Regions from separate parts of the Agrobacterium sp. 22094 genome, predicted to be linked through region 2. Evidence: predicted binding sites of a transcription regulator. Region 2 holds the regulator's gene; the other holds the start of a gene.

Region 1 (5,780 bases), 1.0 Mb from region 2:
GTCGCGGAGCTGGTAGGTGAAATCTTCGACGATTTCCTTGTCGATGAAATCGAGCATTGTGGATTTGGGATCGATCAGCGTGACGGCGGTATCGAGAGCGCTGAAAATCGTCGCATATTCGATGCCAATGACGCCGGCACCGATAACCACCAGGGAGCGCGGTAGCCTCTCCATCTGCAGCAATTCATCGCTGTCGATGACGGTCTTGCCATCAAACGGCATGTAGTCCGGCCTGAATGGGCGAGTGCCGACGGCGAGCAGAATGCTCTTGCCCAACACATGCATCACTTCGCCGTCGTCTTTGGTGATCTGAAGCGTATCACGCGCGAGGAAGCTTGCCTTGCCGCGCACGTGCTGCACGCGGTTACGGGCAAACTGATGCTCAAGCACTTCGACTTCGTGGTTGAGAGTGATCAGCAGGCGTTGGCGCAAATCTTCGGCGCTGATTTCCTGCTTGACGCGATAGGACTGGCCGTAAAAGCCGCGCTCGCGCCATCCGGAAAGATTGAGCGCCGTCTCGCGCATCGTCTTGGACGGGATGGTGCCGGTATGAACCGAGACACCGCCAACACGGCTGCCCTTTTCGATGACCAGGACCTTCTTGTCGAGCTTTGCCGCCTGGATGGCAGCACGTCTGCCGGCGGGACCGCTGCCAACAACAATGAGATCATACTGGTTCATGAAAAAGCCTCTGGACGTAAACCCGGTAAAATGCCGGGATGTGTGAATATCCGATGTGAGGATTTGCCGCGAAAAGCGTGATGCTCTCAGCTTGCGGAAATGATCTCCGCATTCGCACATCCGGATGTCGTGAGACTGCAGAGTGCAATGCAACAAATGCCTGCGTCAATCTGTAGCGCAGAAATCTGACGGATTCGTAACCTGCACAGAAAAAGCCGCAAATCGGCTATCGATCGATCAGGACGAGGGGCGGTCGCTTTGCTGGGTCTGATGCTGGTGCAGCTTTGCGATTTCTTCTCGCAATGCGGCGAGTTCGGCCAGAACCTTGAGATCGATCTTTTCATGAAGAGAGAGAACTTCAAGCTCGGACTTGAGGTTCACCTCGTAGTCCTTGGCTGCCTCAAAGCGATCGCGTTCCGCCTGCCGGTTCTGGGACATCATGATGATGGGTGCCTGGATGGCGGCCAGCATGGACAGAATGAGGTTGAGGAACACGAAGGGATAGGGGTCGAATGCCCTTGTCGCCAGAACAATTGTATTGATGACGGCCCATACGACCAGAAACACCAGGAAGCTGATGATGAAGCCCCATGAGCCACCGACGCGGGCAATGCTGTCCGCCAGCCTCTCGCCGACTGTGGATCCCTTCGAAAACTCAGCATTCGTGTCAGTGGAAATCAGTCGCTTCTGATGCGCCACCTCCAGAATCCGCTTTTCGACCTCACCGATCTGTCTGGAGGATCGCTTGAAGTGGGACAGGACGTAATCTGGAATGGCAGACATGATTCATCTCCGGCAATGCGTTGGCTGGAGATAAGCCCAAGGTGCAGGCAAGTTCAAACGAAATCGCGGGTTCTAAGGCGTGTTAACTGGATGGTGTGGTTTCATGGATCCAGTTGAAGCCGGGGAAGAATCGCTCTTTACCGAATTGGTCGCCAAACATCATGTCGAACTGCAGTTGCCGATATTCGCTGAGTGCCGACGGTAGAGTCGCAGGCGCAATCGACCAGTCCGGCACTCCCGAACCGTTTCGCTGCATCAGCATGTGGCGATCGATGACGGAGTAGGACGCATGCACCTCGCCCAGCACGCCGGTGTAGAAGGGATCGTCAAAGCCTGCGGTTTTCAAGATGTGATAGGGCAGCAGCGAGGGGCTGATCGTGCCGATCCGGTTCTGCAATCCGGCCTTTGAAGACCAGACCACGAGAGGCGTCTCATGCTCCGTCTTCATCGTGGCAAGCGGCGCGCGGCGTGTCGCCACCATGCCCGGCATATAGCCGCTTTCGACAAAGGCCTGCCCGAGCGGTGGCAGATGATCGCCAAAAAGCACGATGACGGTTTCCCTCTCGCGACCCTTTGCCCAGGCGATGAGCTTTGCAAAGCTGTCGTCGGCTTCCGAAACGCCCTGCGCGTAGGTGGCGAGCGCATCGCGTGCATTGTCGGAAAAGTCACCGCTGACGGAGACGGCTTTCTCAGCATAGCGGTTCGCTTCATAGGGGCCGTGTCCCTGAAGCGTGACGGCAAAGAGAAACTGCGGCTTTTCGGCTGCATCAACCGTTTGGATGATTTCGTTCGTCAGCGCCGCATCCGAGGCGAAGGCCCCACGCTTTTCCATCGGCGGCAAGGTTTCTTCGGAGCGAAATTCCTCAAAGCCAAAATGCTTGTAGACCTCACGACGATTCCAGAACCACTCCTGGAATGGGTGGACGGCGACTGCGGAATATCCCTCCGAGCGAAAGAAGGTCGCAAGTGAAGGAACAGGGCGGCGCACATATTGCTGATAAGGGATGCTGCCATAGGGCAGGAACGCATTGCTGAAGCCGGTCAGCGCTTCGAATTCGACATTTGCCGTCATGCCGCCGAACTCGGGCGAAAACACATGGCCTGACTGCATGGCACGGATGCGCGGCATCGGATCCTTCGAGAACGTGACATTCTCCAGGCGCGTCGGATCCCAAAGCGACTCACTCATGATCATGATGACATCGGGACGCCTGCTGTGGTTGACCGCGAAGGCGGAACTGTCGGACGCAATGTCCGCGATCGTCGCCTCGCCATAGCCATAAGGTGCTGTTACTTTCGCCATCGGAATATTGAAGGCGAAGGCCATGAGGAAGCCGTTGTGGCGATAGTTTTCCTTTTGATCCCACATCATCGGAATGATGCTGAGGCGGTCTCTAATCCAGGAATAGCTGGAATATTCCATCATCGAGCCAAAGCTGACGAAGAGTGGAACGGCAAGCGCTAGCCGCCACATCCTTGCTTTGAACGACATTGCAGGCATGGCATGCCGCGAAAGGCGCCACAGCATCACGATGGCAAAGGCAGCGAGCGAAAGTGCAGCCGCAAGGGCGAGTGCCGTTACCGGCTGAGCCTTCAGCATGGCAGGCAACAGCTGAAGGATCTGGCGACCGAACAGCAGGTCGGAAGGATAGAGTGGATCGGAAAGGTAAAGCTGCTTCTGGCTCGAGATGAAGGCCGGCAGGATCAGAAGCGGGACGGCAACCAGAAGCGACTGATAATGACGCCCGAAGACGGCATCAAGCGCCATGAGGCCGATAATGACTGCGACGACCGTCGTGAGCCCAGGTCGTGCAGGTGACAGCAAAAAGGAGCCGACATCATGCAACGTGCCGCGCGCAATCCATTCCATGCAAACGACGAGCAGGACCGATGCGAGGACCAGATTGGCCAGCGTTTGTGCATCGTTTGCGAGGCGGGCAGGGGACCGTGTCCACGGCTTTGAAAGGACGAGCTTCATCCTTTCGGCAACCGTTGTTCTAGGCACCGATTTCGTCACGTTTCTACTCCGGCAGTCTCGAAAGCAGGTGTGAATCACCTGTCATATAAGCGTCATCTAACTGTCACATGCGCGCAATGAACGCGACATGAACTATGCAAAATTCACAGGTCTGGAGGATAACCATCGCGTGAGCCGTTTATTTCGCGAATGCAGCCGCCAGAACCTTGTTGACGGGACGTTGTTTTGAAACAGTTTATGCGGCGCGTTGCACTGTAAGAGCCGGCACGATAATGAGGAAGGCATGAGCACAGGACAGACCATTCCCCACACGTTCCGGATTGCGGTTGGACAATTCAACCCGACCGTCGGCGATGTCGCAGGCAACCTTGCCAAAGCGCGCGAGGCAAGAGCCGATGCGGCAGCGCAAGGCGCCGACCTGCTTTTGCTGACGGAGCTTTTCATCTCCGGCTACCCACCAGAAGATTTGGTGCTGAAACCGGCCTTTTTGAAATCCTGCCTCAGGGCCGTGGAGGAGTTGGCCGCGGACACTGAGGATGGTGGGCCGGGCGTCATTATCGGCTTCCCGCGCCAAGGCGAGAAGGGCAGGCACAATTCGGTAGCTCTGCTCGACGGCGGTAAGATCGTTGCGCTGCGCGACAAGGTGGACCTGCCAAATTACGGCGAGTTCGACGAAAAGCGCGTCTTCAGCGAAGGCTCTATCTCCGGCCCCTATAATTTCAGGGGCATTCGCATCGGCATTCCGATTTGCGAAGAAATCTGGAACGATTTTGGCGTCTGCGAGACGCTGGCCGAGGCTGGCGCCGAAATCTTGCTGGTGCCAAACGGCTCGCCCTATTATCGCGGCAAGGTCGATGTCCGTCATCAGGTCGCCCTCCGCCAGGTCATTGAAAGTGGTCTGCCTCTGGTCTTCGTCAACCAACTCGGTGGCCAGGATGAGCTTGTGTTCGATGGCGCGAGCTTCGGTTTCAATGCCGACAAGACGCTTGCCTTCCAGATGAGCCAGTTCGAAGCGACGCTGGCGGTGACGGATTGGAAGCGCACGGAGAATGGCTGGCACTGCAGCCATGGTCCGGTTTCCCATATTCCCGAAGGCGAGGAGGCCGATTACCGGGCCTGCATGCTGGGCTTCCGCGACTACGTCAACAAGAATGGCTTCAAGAGCGTCGTCCTCGGCCTATCCGGCGGCATCGATTCGGCCATCTGCGCAGCAATCGCGGTCGATGCGCTGGGCGAGGAGCGGGTGCGCTGCATCATGCTGCCCTACCGCTATACCTCGGACGAATCGCTGAAGGACGCCGCCGATTGCGCCAGGGCGCTCGGCTGCCGCTATGACATCGTTCCGATTGCCGAACCTGTCGATGGCTTCATGACGGCGCTGTCGGATCTGTTCGAAGGAACGGAAGAGGGCATCACCGAGGAAAACCTGCAGAGCCGCGCGCGCGGGACGATCCTGATGGGCGTTTCCAACAAGTTCGGCTCGATGGTGGTAACCACCGGCAACAAGTCGGAAATGTCTGTCGGCTATGCCACGCTCTACGGCGATATGAACGGTGGCTTCAACCCCATTAAGGACCTCTACAAGATGCAGGTCTATGCCATCTCCAAATGGCGCAACGCCCATGTGCCGCCTGGCGCGCTTGGGCCTTCGGGCGAAGTCATCCCCGCCAACATCATTTCCAAGGCCCCATCCGCCGAATTGCGGCCCAACCAGACCGACCAGGATTCGCTTCCGCCCTATCCGGTTCTCGACGATATTCTCGAGTGCCTGGTGGAGCAGGAAATGTCCGTCGACGAAATCGTGGCGCGCGGTCACGACGTCGCAACGGTTCATCGCATCGAGCATCTGCTGTATCTGGCCGAATACAAGCGCCGGCAGTCTGCACCGGGCGTGAAGATCACCAAAAAGAATTTTGGGCGCGATCGCCGCTATCCTATTACCAATCGGTTCCGCGACAGGTAGGTCCGACTGGTCAATGGGCAATCGCAACGGGAGGAACGATGCGAAGTTCAGTCGAGATATTCAATATCCGTACCCGTGAAAATCGGATCGTTTGGCAGACCGAGACGCTGTTCGAAGCGCCGAACTGGTCTCCAGATGGGCAATATCTGCTGCTCAACAGCGATGGCATGCTCTACCGCCTGTCCCTTACCGGAGACATCTCGGTCGATAAGGTAGACACCGGCTTCGCGGTTCAGTGCAACAACGACCACGGCATCTCGCCCGACGGGTCTCTTTATGCCATTTCCGACAAGGTCGAGTTCGGCAAAAGTGCGATCTATCTGCTTCCACCCATCGGCGGCACCCCGAAACTGATGACGCGGAACCTGCCTTCCT
Region 2 (5,780 bases):
GAGTTTTCGCAGCAGATCATCGATCCGGACAATGTGCGCGCGCAGAACCCGTCTAAGCTGATGACGGCCAACTACCCTGTCGTCGCCCGCAACTCGCTTGCCAAGGTGCTCGGCGTTTCGCTGGAGGATCGCACGGCGTTGCGCGCCGTCAACGCACTGATTTCTGACAGTGTCCGCACGCAGCTTCGCGACATCGTCACCTCCGATCCAAACGTCATCGGCACGACGCGCACCGTGTCGCTCCTGGCATCCGGCGATGTCGACAGCGCCTTCAAGGGCCAGGTCGATATGTCGGGCGAGGAGCAGAACCGCCGAATCTCCGACCAGCAGGTCGGCTGGATGAACGAACTGGTTGGCAAGGGTGCGCTGGAAAAGAAGTTCAACACCGGTATCTTCTTCAATGGCGCATCCAGCCGTCCTGAGGCCTCCGGTGTCGGCGTCGCGCTGATCGGCTCCTTCTACATGATGCTGATCGTGCTCGTTCTGTCGCTGCCGATCGGGGTTGCCGCTTCCATCTACCTGGAAGAGTTTGCGCCGAAGAACCGCCTGACGGACCTCATCGAGGTCAACATCAACAACCTGGCAGCGGTGCCGTCCATCGTTTACGGTCTGCTGGGTCTCTCGGTCTTCATCAACTTCATGGGCCTTCCGCGCTCGGCCTCGCTGGTCGGTGGTCTGGTGCTGACGCTGATGACGCTGCCGACCATCATCATCGCCACACGCGCTGCCTTGAAAGCCGTGCCGCCTTCGATCCGCGCCGCAGCGCTCGGTCTCGGTGCCTCAAAGATGCAGACCATCTTCCACCACGTGCTGCCGCTTGCCATGCCGGGCATCCTGACCGGCACCATCATCGGCCTTGCACACGCGCTTGGCGAAACCGCGCCGCTCCTTCTCATCGGCATGGTGGCCTTTGTGGCAAATTACCCGACGACCCCGCTTGATCCTGCAACGGCCTTGCCGGTTCAGATCTACATGTGGGCGAACGAAGCCGAACGCGCCTTTGTCGAAAGAACATCCGGCGCTATCATCATCCTGCTTATGTTCCTCCTGGTGATGAATGTGGGCGCAATCCTGCTGCGTCGCCGCTTCGAACGGCGCTGGTAAAGCATCTCCAGGAAATGTGGATACCGGTTTTCTGCTCGGAAATGCGATAAGAAGCAAGGGAGAACGGAACAATGAACATGTTGTCGGAAGCAGCAGTTGAAAAGGCGCTGGACAAGAAAATGAATGAAGTTTCCTATAAGATGATCGGCAAGGACGTCTCCGTATATTACGGTGAGAAGCGCGCCCTTTACGATGTGAAGCTCAACGTTCGCGAAAACACGGTGACGGCTCTCATCGGCCCCTCGGGCTGTGGCAAATCCACCTTTCTGCGCACGCTGAACCGCATGAACGACACAATCGATGGCTGCCGCGTCACCGGCGAGATTACGCTCGATGGTGAGGATATCTACGATTCTGCCATCGATGTCGTCGAGCTTCGCGCTCGCGTCGGCATGGTGTTCCAGAAGCCGAACCCATTCCCGAAGTCGATCTACGAAAACATTGCCTACGGCCCGCGCATCCACGGTCTTGCCCGCAACAAGGCGGATATGGACCAGATCGTCGAGTCCGCCCTGCAGAAGGCAGGTCTTTGGAACGAAGCGAAGGACCGCCTGCAAGAATCCGGCACGGGTCTGTCCGGCGGCCAGCAGCAGCGCCTGTGCATCGCACGTGCCATCGCCGTTTCACCGGAAGTCATCCTCATGGATGAGCCATGCTCGGCGCTTGACCCGATCGCGACCGCCAAGGTGGAAGAGTTGATCCACGAGCTTCGTGCCAACTACACCATCGTCATCGTGACACACTCGATGCAGCAGGCCGCTCGCGTTTCGCAGCGTACCGCCATGTTCCACCTCGGCCACCTGGTTGAGGAGAACGATACGGACAAGATGTTCACCAACCCGGATGACCAGCGCACCCAGGACTATATCATGGGTCGTTTCGGCTGATCCTGTTGCTGCTTGCACATTCCACCGCGTCTGTCGCTCGAGCCACTAAAAAGGCTTGCGACAGGGCGTTTCGAAACTGGAGACTACGAACATGTCGACACATTCCCACATCATGTCCGCCTATGATGAGGAGCTGAAGTTCCTCAGCCGCCGGATCGCCGAAATGGGCGGCCTGGCCGAGCAGATGTGCGCCGATGCCGTGCGTGCGCTCGTCAATTCCGATGCAGCCTTGGCGCAAAAGGTTATCTCGGACGATACGATCCTCGATCACGCCGAGCGCGAAATCGGCGACAAGGCGATCGTCACCATTGCCAAGCGCCAGCCGATGGCAGCAGACCTTCGCGAAATCATTGGTTCGTTGCGCATTGCCGCAGACCTGGAGCGCGTCGGCGATCTGGGCAAGAACACCGCTAAGCGCGTCATCGCTGTTGCCGGCACCGGCGTTCCGCGCAAACTGGCACGTGGCCTTGAGCATCTGTCGGAACTGGCGCTTGTGCAGTTGAAGGAAGTGCTGGACGTCTACTCCACGCGATCGGCGGAAAAGGCCCAGGCCATCCGCGAGCGCGACGAGGAAATCGACGCCATGTACACCTCGCTCTTCCGCGAGCTTTTGACCTACATGATGGAAGATCCGCGCAACATCACCACCTGCACGCATCTTCTGTTCTGTGCCAAGAACATCGAGCGTGTCGGCGACCACGCCACCAACATCGCCGAGACCATCTACTACATGACCACTGGCAGCCAGCCGGAAGGTGAGCGTCCGAAGGACGATAGTTCCAACACGCTCGGCGCTGTGACCGAGTAAGCGACAGATAGGATCTGGAGCCATGGTGCCAAAAATCGCCGTTGTCGAAGACGAGGAGGCGCTGAGCGTCCTCCTCCGTTACAATCTCGAATCCGAAGGCTATGACGTGGACACCATTCCGCGTGGCGACGAGGCGGAAATCCGCCTTCAGGAGCGCACGCCGGATCTTTTGATCCTCGACTGGATGCTGCCGGGCGTCTCCGGCATCGAGCTTTGCCGTCGCCTGCGCATGCGTCCGGAAACCGAGCGTCTGCCGATCATCATGCTGACGGCGCGCGGCGAGGAAAGCGAACGGGTTCGGGGCCTGGCGACGGGCGCGGACGACTATGTCGTGAAGCCCTTCTCCACGCCGGAACTGATGGCACGCGTCAAGGCGATGCTGCGCCGCGCCAAGCCGGAGGTCCTGTCCTCGGTGCTGAAATGCGGCGATATCGAACTTGACCGTGAGACGCATCGCGTCCATCGCAAGAGCCGCGAAGTCCGTCTCGGGCCGACCGAATTCCGTCTGCTGGAATTCCTCATGACCTCGCCTGGTCGTGTGTTTTCCCGTTCCCAGCTTCTCGATGGTGTCTGGGGTCACGATATCTATGTGGATGAGCGCACGGTGGACGTCCATGTCGGTCGTCTGCGTAAGGCGCTGAATTTCTCCAGCATGCAGGATGTCATCCGCACCGTTCGCGGTGCCGGCTATTCCATGGAAGCCTGATCGGCTTCGGGAGCGCTTTGCTTGAAGGTACAAGCGCTCCTATTCTTGCGGCGTCAGAGCGGACAGCCCGTGGCTTCCCGGCGTCAAATCAATGTTGACGGAATGGGATATCGCGCGGCGTCTATCTCGTCCCTCGACAACGGGCTGCGCGTCAGCACCTCGGCATAATTGGCTCGGGTTCGAGCACCATAACTCTCCTTGATCGCGCTCATCAGTTCGATCTCCTGGTACATCCAGTTCCAGCGCGAATAGTCGTCCGGGCCGGTCGACTGGCGGCGCGCTTTTTCCCGAACCGCAAGCTCGCGATCGCGCACCACTTCTCCCGTCACGATCGACATCAACTGGAAGGCGGCATCGTCCATGTCCGTGGCTTCCCGACGCCAATATTCCTCTCCGCGCTCCTCGCAGATCAGCCAGTAGCTGCCGCGTCGCCATTCGACGTAAACGGTTCCGTCGCCACGGGTGCTGCGCGGGATTGGCGGGAAGGGCGTGTCGACGGCCCTGGCCCATAGCGCCGAGATATAGTCGTGCAGTGTGTCGATCGCGTCCATGATGATAGTCTGGGCGCGATTATTGCTGCAGGCAAGCTTGGATTATTTGGCAAAGCTGGAGACTGCCCAATAAAAAAGCGGACCGAAGCCCGCTTTCTGAATTGGTTCTGAGACAGACCTTACGCCTTGCGGCGTTCGCTGACCGGCTGGTAGGCCATCTTCGCGTGGAACTTGCAGTAGGGCGAGGCTTCAGACGCCTCGCAGCCGCAGAAATGGAAGTCGTCCTTGAGCGGGTCGCCGACCGGCCATTTGCAGGTACGCTCGGTCAGTTCCGTCAGCGTCAGGCGACGCGAGATCGGGATAACGACATTGTTGGAAGAACGAACATATTCCATGGGCTCGACGGTGTCGATGTCCATGTCTTCCTTGAAAGCGAGGGCACCAGAGCTACGGGCCGGTGCTGGACGGCTGGTCGCAGCGCGGGCCGGAGCCGCATAGCTTGCCGGACGCGGCGCTGCTGCGGGACGCTTGGGCGCAGGACGCGACGTGGCGACCGTGCCGCCGGCCTTGGCGCGACCTGGCAGGTTGAGGCGGTGAACCTTGCCGATGACGGCATTGCGGCTCACACCGCCTAGTTGTGCTGCGATCTGGCTTGCGCTAAGCCCTTCGGACCATAATCTCTTGAGCTTTTCTACTCGTTCGTCCGTCCAGTTCATGCCGCTTCTCCGCTCGTCGCGTTGTTTTCGGGCAGAATCCACCTACTATGCCATGGAGTGAACCACGCGCAGGCCATTCGCCAGATTGTAGGTGACTAGTTCCGCCGCATTGCAGTCTAGTAATTGACGGTTAACCTAATCGTCGGTTGACTCCGTGACAAGAGTCGCAGGAATCATCTGGAATCGATTTTCCGGTTTTCCCCAACTTGCTTCCCCTGTGAGTCAGAAAGGCAACACCTCGGGCCTGCGCGGCAAGCACCTACCAAGGCTTGTAAATGCCCGGAAGTGCCGAGATTTGTTGACATTAGGCGGGGAAGTGACAATAGTGCTCTCGCAATGAAGACAGCATGCAGGCCGCCGCGAGGCGGCATTTTTGATTTTCAGGGCAGGGATAACCCGCGAGCCCTATTGACAGTCGTCTGTCCCGACTTGACGTAAGGAGTGATGTCGCCATGGCCGAAACTGCCCCCAAATCCGGGCCGTTGTTCGATACGTTTTCCAAAGCCCCCCTGCGCTTCGAACGAGGCGAGGGCGTTTGGCTGATCACGGAAAGCGGCGAGCGATATCTCGATTTCGGTGCAGGCGTTGCGGTGACCTCGGTCGGCCATAGCCATCCCCATATGGTTGAATCCCTCAAGGCACAGGTCGAGAAGGTCTGGCACCTGTCCAACCTCTATGAGGTTGCAGGCCAGGAAGTGCTGGCAAAGCGGCTGACGGATGCAACATTCGCCGACAAGGTGTTCTTCACAAACTCCGGTGCGGAAGCGCTGGAATGCGCCATCAAGACGGCACGCCGTTATCAGTACACGCACGGCCATCCGGAAAAATTCCGCATCATCACCTTCGAAGGTGCATTCCATGGCCGCACACTCGCCACCATCGCGGCTGGCGGCCAGGCCAAATATCTCGAGGGCTTCGGCCCCAAGGTGGAAGGCTTCGACCAGGTGCCATTCGGCGATCTCGAAGCGCTGAAGGCGGCGATCGTTCCGGAAACGGCTGCCCTTCTGATCGAGCCGATCCAGGGCGAAGGCGGTATCCGTGTCGTTCAGCCTGATTTCCTGCGCACGC

Evidence for each region. The regulator PhoB, encoded in region 2, activates phosphate uptake and scavenging genes when phosphate is short. The targets are predictions, from matches to a motif close to TGTCATNNANCTGTCAT.
Region 1: a site for PhoB is predicted at 3,522-3,538, ahead of ACTJK5_RS05995 (LTA synthase family protein). Genes of this name have one in related genera too.

The regions. Positions count from the first base shown of each region.
Region 1 is NZ_JBQEPX010000001.1:1,254,317-1,260,096, reverse strand. It holds gene sthA (Si-specific NAD(P)(+) transhydrogenase) at 1-681, opposite strand, end outside; gene ACTJK5_RS06000 (DUF1003 domain-containing protein) at 919-1,464, opposite strand; gene ACTJK5_RS05995 (LTA synthase family protein) at 1,547-3,442, opposite strand; gene ACTJK5_RS05990 (NAD+ synthase) at 3,726-5,405, shown strand; gene ACTJK5_RS05985 (TolB family protein) at 5,444-5,780, shown strand, end outside.
Region 2 is NZ_JBQEPX010000001.1:2,263,728-2,269,507, reverse strand. It holds gene pstA (phosphate ABC transporter permease PstA) at 1-1,104, shown strand, start outside; gene pstB (phosphate ABC transporter ATP-binding protein PstB) at 1,176-1,991, shown strand; gene phoU (phosphate signaling complex protein PhoU) at 2,083-2,799, shown strand; gene phoB (phosphate regulon transcriptional regulator PhoB) at 2,822-3,505, shown strand; gene ACTJK5_RS11075 (hypothetical protein) at 3,589-4,056, opposite strand; gene ACTJK5_RS11070 (GcrA family cell cycle regulator) at 4,176-4,712, opposite strand; gene ACTJK5_RS11065 (aspartate aminotransferase family protein) at 5,165-5,780, shown strand, end outside.